DNA from 2 places in the Geobacillus sp. Sah69 genome. Region 2 is predicted to be linked to the other one. Evidence: predicted binding sites of a transcription regulator. Region 2 holds the regulator's gene; the other holds the start of a gene.
The links. Region 2 encodes CtsR, which represses protease genes until heat stress. Its sites were predicted from a motif close to ATGGTCAATAAAGGTCAAACA; they were not measured.
Positions count from the first base shown of each region.

Region 1: clpP (ATP-dependent Clp endopeptidase proteolytic subunit ClpP) is a predicted target of CtsR. The motif match lies at 1,156-1,176, and genes of this name have one in related genera.

Region 1 covers NZ_LLKS01000069.1:30,906-34,574, forward strand. Annotated here, with positions in the region: gene AP057_RS14735 (glutaredoxin family protein) at 122-367, opposite strand; partial or broken gene AP057_RS18195 (RNA polymerase factor sigma-54) at 397-772, opposite strand; tRNA gene AP057_RS14740 (tRNA-Arg) at 849-920, opposite strand; gene clpP (ATP-dependent Clp endopeptidase proteolytic subunit ClpP) at 1,236-1,826, shown strand; gene AP057_RS14750 (HPr family phosphocarrier protein) at 1,915-2,172, opposite strand; gene whiA (DNA-binding protein WhiA) at 2,187-3,149, opposite strand; gene yvcK (YvcK family protein) at 3,287-3,669, opposite strand, start outside.
Region 2 covers NZ_LLKS01000022.1:58,597-62,265, forward strand. Annotated here, with positions in the region: gene clpC (ATP-dependent protease ATP-binding subunit ClpC) at 1-288, opposite strand, end outside; gene AP057_RS04185 (protein arginine kinase) at 285-1,376, opposite strand; gene AP057_RS04190 (UvrB/UvrC motif-containing protein) at 1,381-1,929, opposite strand; gene ctsR (transcriptional regulator CtsR) at 1,944-2,405, opposite strand; rRNA gene rrf (5S ribosomal RNA) at 2,680-2,796, opposite strand; partial or broken rRNA gene AP057_RS04205 (23S ribosomal RNA) at 3,115-3,669, opposite strand, start outside.

The DNA.
Region 1 (3,669 bases), on a different contig from region 2:
GATCCTTCCCCTTAGCAGAACATAGGGATGTTTTTTGTCCCGGTATGACATATTATGTCCCGCCAATCGATAAGAAATTCCTCCCGCTCTATTTTCATTATAGCAGGAGGACGATAGCCGTTCAACTGTTTTGTGCCCGCTGCAACCGTTTTCTCACCATTTCTTTTTCAATCATCCCATACCCAATTTCTTCCCCGTCAAGCTCGACGACCGGAATCATCAACTGATATTTCTCGAGAAGCGCGTCGTCTTCATAAATATCGATCTCTTCCATCGTAAACCGATAGTCTGCCTGCAGCTCCGTCAAAACCGCTTTCGCTTTGTCGCAAAGCGGACAGTTCGTCTTCGTGTACAACCGGATGTGCATTGCGTTCTTCCTTTCTTTCACCGGTCGCATCAAGCTCCGGTGTATTGCTTTCGTTTCGCCGAAGAAGGAATGCGCAGCTGCTCCGCGGTATTTGGCGACCGTGCGGCGCGAAATGGCGATGCCGTATCGGCCATGAAGCAAATCGGCCAGCTGTTGGTCAGAAAGCGGCGCCTGTCGGTCTTCCGCCGCGATCAGCTCTTGGATGATCGATTTCACTTGAGCGGAGGAAGCCACCTCGATCGTTTCCGCCAGCTCGTCGCGCTCAGGAAGACGTTCCAGTTGCAGCAAGAGGCATCCCGCCAAATCGCGGGCGCCGACTCCCGGCGGGTCGAGCGACTGCACAAGGCGCAGCCCCCGTTCCATCTCTTGTTCCGATGCGGAAAACCGCGCCGCCAGCTCGGCAAGCAATGAAAAACGACCGCAAACGCGGTCGTATCAAGGGGGTTGGGAATCTCAATCCGAACTTGTCAGATCGTTGGAACGCCCTCGGCAGGATTCGAACCCACGCTAAGAGAACCGGAATCTCTCGTGCTATCCACTACACTACGAGGGCATGGAAGTTCATGATTTCTCTATTTCGTTCCGTCGCATGTTCTATTATAGCAGGATCGTGCAAAAATGCAAGGGGAAAATGCAATAAAAAAACAGGAAAAATTAGGCCTTTGTTCCTTCCACATCAATGCCACCGCCACAGGCAACTGGTTAAAAAAATAAAAAAGCGGTTATGATGAAAAGAGGGATATTCCCGCTAGCCGCGAATATGTTATAAAGAATGGGGAAGGTCGTTTTGTTTGACCTTCATTGACCATTCGTGTATGATGAAGGCGTACATATTGATCCATTAGGATGGAAAAGGAGGCGTTTTGGGATGTATTTGATTCCGACTGTCATCGAACAGACGAACCGCGGGGAGCGGGCGTACGACATTTATTCGCGCTTATTGAAAGACCGAATCGTGTTCCTTGGCAGCCCGATCGACGACCAAGTGGCCAACTCGATCGTGTCGCAGCTGTTGTTTTTGGCGGCGGAAGACCCGGACAAAGATATTTCCTTGTACATCAACAGCCCGGGCGGCTCGATCACAGCTGGCCTGGCGATTTACGACACGATGCAGTTCATCAAACCGGACGTATCGACAATTTGCATCGGCATGGCCGCTTCCATGGGGGCGTTTTTGCTTGCCGCCGGTGCGAAAGGGAAACGGTTCGCGCTTCCAAACAGTGAAATCATGATCCACCAACCGCTCGGCGGCGCCCAAGGGCAGGCGACGGAAATCGAAATCGCCGCGAAGCGCATTTTGTTCTTGCGCGACAAACTGAACCGCATTTTGGCGGAAAACACCGGCCAGCCGATCGAAGTGATCGAACGCGATACGGACCGCGACAACTTCATGACAGCGCAAAAAGCGATGGAATACGGCATTATCGACCGGGTGCTGACGCGTTCGGACGAAAAATAAGCCGAAACAATAAAGGCTGCTTCGGAAACGGAGCAGCCTTGTCTCATATTCGCCCGCGAACGCACCGACGGTCGTTCCGGCGCACCACTCACTTTTCTTTTTGCACATAGGCGGCGAGCTTTTCGATCGCTTCTTGCTCATCCGGACCGTCGGCAATGAGCGTGATCACCGCTCCATGGCCGATGGCGAGGCTCATCAAGCCCATAATGCTTTTCGCGTTCACCCGTTTTCCATCTTTTTCCAAAAACACATCAGCGGAAAAACGGTTCGCTTCTTGGACAAACAACGCCGCCGGGCGCGCCTGCAGCCCGGTTTCTAATTTTACTTTCACTTGTTTTTCCACCATTCTCCATCTCCCCTTTACAGCGATTTATGGAAATCGACCGGCTTTCCAGCCCGCAGCCGCTCCGCGATCTCATCAATTTTGCGCAGCCGGTGGTTGATGCCGGATTTGCTGATTTTGCCGCCGGCGACCATCTCGCCAAGCTCTTTCAGCGTCACGTCTTGATGCTCGATGCGAAGCTTCGCGATTTCCCGCAGCTTCGCTGGCAAGGCGTCGAGGCCGATCGTCTCGTCGATGTAGCGGATGTTTTCCACCTGGCGAAGCGCAGCGCCGATCGTTTTGTTCAAATTGGCTGTCTCGCAATTGACAAGCCGGTTGACCGAGTTGCGCATATCGCGGACGATGCGGATGTCTTCAAAGCGGAGCAGCGCCTGGTGAGCGCCGATGATGTTCAAAAACTCGGCAATTTTCTCTGCCTCTTTTAAATACGTAATAAACCCCTTTTTCCGTTCCAACATTTTCGCATTTAAAAAAAAGTGGCTGTTCATCAGTTCACATAAAGAGCGGTTATGATCCTCGTACAAAGAAAAAATCTCCAAGTGATACGAGGACGTCTCCGGATTGTTGACCGAGCCGCCGGCCAAAAACGCACCGCGCAAATACGAGCGCTTGCAGCACTTTTTCTTGACAAGTTCCGGATCGATGTCATGAATGAACGAAAAATCGCCGTTCCAAATGCAAAGATCACGGAGCAGCGGGGCGGCGCCGTCGGTAATGCGGACGATATACACGTTATTTTTCTTTAAACGCATTTTTTTGCGGACAAACAGCTCAACCGCGACGTCATACCCTTTTTTCAACAGCGTATAAATGCGCCGGGCGATCGCCGCATTTTCCGTTTGGACATCGACCGCCATCCGCCCGCCGGAAAACGACAGTGAGCCGTTCATGCGCAACAGCGCCGACAGCTCGGCCCGCAAGCAGCAGCGCTTGACCTCTAAATTCGTCAGCTCCTTCTTCGTTTCGGACGCAAAAGACATGATCGTTCCACCTCCATTCGCTCCCGTACCGGCCGGTTGGAGGTGCCCAACTCTCGGCGCGGCCATGCGGCCGCCGCCCCTCGCGCCCCGTCTCCTTGGCCTATGCGTATGCGGATCAGGCACACAGCGCCCGCCGTCTAGCAGCGGGGAAGCAGCCCGAGAAGGAGGGCGGCGACTTTCCCTGTATTATGGCGAATGACCCCATCATCGTACGTAACAATATCGTCACGGATCACCTGCACGCCGAGCGTGCCGCTGTCATCATGCACCGGCTCGGCCCGCTCCTCTTCATACCGGCGGCGGATGGATTCCGGAATCGCCCCGCTGTTGACGATGACGGCATCCAAAAACGGGACGCCAAGATGGTCATGAAGCGCCTTCACATGGTCGCTCACCGTATAGTGCGGCGTCTCGCCGGCCTGGGTCATAATGTTGCATATATAGACTTTTTTCGCCTTCGCCTTGCACACTTCCTGTCCGATTTTCGGCACGAGCAAGTTCGGCAAAATGCTTGTGTACA
Region 2 (3,669 bases):
CCTCGCTTCGTCCATTGACAGCTCGATCACTTTTTTCGCCCGCGGCGTGTAATGGAGCGTATGGGACACTTCATTGCCGCGGCCGATGAGCGATTCGACTTCTTTTTGGATTTTATCCGGGTCAAGTCCAAGCGCCATGAGCGCTTTAGCAGCGATTCCTTCCCCCTCACGGATCAGCCCAAGCAAAATATGTTCGGTTCCGATATTGTTATGGCCGAGGCGGATGGCTTCCTCTTGCGCCAACGCCAGCACTTTTTGCGCCCGTTCCGTAAATCTGCCAAACATCATCGTTCATCACCCTCCATCTTTCTTCGTGTTTCCATCCTTAAGCGTTCCCGAATCAACGCCGCCCGGCGGACATCCCGTTCCTCAGGGCGAAGCACCCCTCCGGCATATTGTTGCAAAAATCCTGGCTGCGTCAAAATCATCAGCTCATTTAAAATGTTGCGCGAGACGTTTTTGATATATCCTAAATCGATCCCTAAACGCACATCCGACAGGCATTGCGCCGCCTCCTTCGAATCGATGACGCGGCAGTTGGCCAATATGCCGTATGAACGGAATACCTTGTCTTCTAATTGTATGCCCAACGTTTTCACTAATGCCTGGCGAGCCGCCCTTTCTTGGGCGATGAGCTGCTCAACGATCGTATGCAAATCAGCGACAATATCTTCTTCTGATTTTCCGAGCGTAATTTGGTTCGAAATTTGGAAAATGTTCCCTAAAGCCTCACTTCCTTCCCCGTACGTGCCGCGGACGACGAGTCCCAACTGGTTGATGGCAGGGATGATGCGGTTGATCTGCTGCGTCAGCACCAGCGCCGGAAGATGCATCATCACCGACGCCCGCAACCCCGTTCCGACGTTCGTCGGACAGCTCGTTAAGTAACCAAGCCGTTCATCGAACGCATAGTTGACATGCCCTTCAATCCAATCATCCAACTCGCTCGCCGCCTCAAGCGCCTCGGCAAGCTGAAGCCCTGGAAACAGACACTGAATGCGGATATGGTCTTCCTCGTTGATCATAATGCTGATTTCCTCATTTTCCGAAAGCAGGCAGGCGCCAAACGGCGAATCTTCAGCCAAATGCGGGCTGATTAAGTGCTTTTCCACCAATACCCGTTTTTCAATCGGTTGAAGCTCCGACATTTTCAACAGTTCAAACCGTCCCGCTTCCCCATACGGACGATGGACGAACGCGCGCTCAAACAAGGCAACGATTTGTTTCGCCTCTTCGCTGCTAAACAGCGTTGGGAAACGAAAATCAACAATATTGCGCGCCAGCCGGATGCGGCTGCTCAACACGATGTCCGAATTCGGCCCCTCCTGGCTCATCCAAGCGCTGACCGCTGTGTTGAAAAACTTTCCAAATGACATACCGCTACATCTCCCCCTCTCCACGTCGGCGAAGTTCGTCCTCTAACGAACGAATCTGGTCGCGCACCTCGGCCGCCCGCTCAAATTCCTCGCGGGCAACTAATTCCTGAAGCTTTTGTTTCAACGTGGCCAGCTGCTTCCGCAAATGGAGGACGCCGCCTTTTCGCTTCGGAATTTTCCCTGAATGAGCAGTATTTCCGCTATGAAGCCGTTTTAAAATCGGCGGAAGGTAACGGGCAAACGTCCGATAGCAGTCGGCGCAACCGAACCGCCCAATTTGCGTAAACTGGTGGTATGTCATTTGGCACGTCTCGCATTGAAGCAAATCCGGATTCGGGAACGCATTGGCCGTCACTTCTTTCATCGGAGCTTGAAAGTTGAGAAGCCCCGCTAACAAATTGTTGAGCGGAAAGTCGTCATGGCCATAGAGCATAAACGTATGACCATGTTCTTTGGCGCATTGCTCGCAAAGGTGAAATTCCGTTTTTTCCCCGTTGACTATTTTCGTAAAATGCATCGTCGCCGGGCGTTGCTTGCATTCTTGGCAAATCAATGCCTTCCCCTCCCCTACTTATACTTTAGCGACGTCAGCATCGCCTTTAACATGCGCGCCCGCAGTTCATCCCGCTCGGGCAAATCGATATATAAAACGGAGCGATCCATCACGCTCAACATCATTTTCGCTTCCCGCTCCGAAATCACCTTTTCTTCCATAAGTCGTTTTATCACATCTTCGGCGCTCGACTGGCTGATGCGGTGGTCGATCAGCTCGAGCAACTGGTCAATCAGCTGCGCCTCGCTTTTCGTCTTTACTTTCATAATGCGGATATAGCCGCCGCCACCGCGCTTGCTTTCAACAATATATCCGCGCTCGAGCGTGAATCTCGTGTTGATGACATAGTTGATTTGCGAGGGAACACATCGGAATTTATTAGCAATTTCACTTCGTTTAATTTCAACGATGTCTTGGTCGCTCATATTGAGTACTTGCTTCAAATATTGCTCGATAATGTCGGAAATGTTTGGCACTCTACCTCCCACCTTCCTCACAACCAAGCTGCTCCCTGCCCAATAATAAACGGGCATTCCTTGGGAAGAAGCATCACCGCCATCTTGTTGACTTTGACTATATTTGACCTTGCTTTTACTATACAATGTATGACGAAAAATTGCAAGGGCTACCGAAACAAGGGAGACTATCTATAGAATATCCGTTTTTTCGCCCAGTAAAACGCTTCTCGGTCAGATAAACGAAAAAGCACGCTTTTTCTCCTAATGAAGAAAAAGGCGTGCTTTCTGCTTAGCCTAGCAGCGACCTACTCTTGCAGGGGCGCTGGCCCCAACTACCATCGGCGCTGGAGGGCTTAACTTCCGTGTTCGGGATGGGAACGGGTGTTTCCCCTCCGCTATCACCACTAGGCCATATGAGGTTGTCAGGAATTCGTTCCCTGAAAACTAGATAACCGTTTCAGGAAGAAGCCGGGGCGCTTTCACTTTTCATTGTCTAGCTCCGGCTCGCCGCCGCTCGGGGTCAAATAACCTTCCCCCTCGGGGTGCTAGCACCCCTGCGGGTGAAGAACATTTGCCCGTCGCGGCGAACCGCTCGCCTGCGCTTTTCGCTGTCTAGTTCCGGCCGCCATCGGCTCGCGACGCTTCGGTCCTGCTGCGGCGGGCTAAGCCCGCTCGCAGGCCCTCCAGCGCGCCTCGCCGATAAGCAGGCGGCCTCCACTTTTCTTGTTAGGTTAAGCCCTCGATCGATTAGTATCCGTCAGCTCCACGTGTCGCCACGCTTCCACCTCGGACCTATCGACCTCGTCATCTTCGAGGGATCTTACCCGCCTGACGCGGTGGGAAATCTCATCTTGAGGGGGGCTTCACGCTTAGATGCTTTCAGCGCTTATCCCGTCCGCACATAGCTACCCAGCGGTGCCCCTGGCGGGACAACTGGTACACCAGCGGTGCGTCCATCCCGGTCCTCTCGTACTAAGGACAGCTCCTCTCAAATTTCCTGCGCCCGCGACGGATAGGGACCGAACTGTCTCACGACGTTCTGAACCCAGCTCGCGTACCGCTTTAATGGGCGAACAGCCCAACCCTTGGGACCGACTACAGCCCCAGGATGCGATGAGCCGACATCGAGGTGCCAAACCTCCCCGTCGATGTGGACTCTTGGGGGAGATCAGCCTGTTATCCCCGGGGTAGCTTTTATCCGTTGAGCGATGGCCCTTCCATGCGGAACCACCGGATCACTAAGCCCGACTTTCGTCCCTGCTCGACCTGTCCGTCTCGCAGT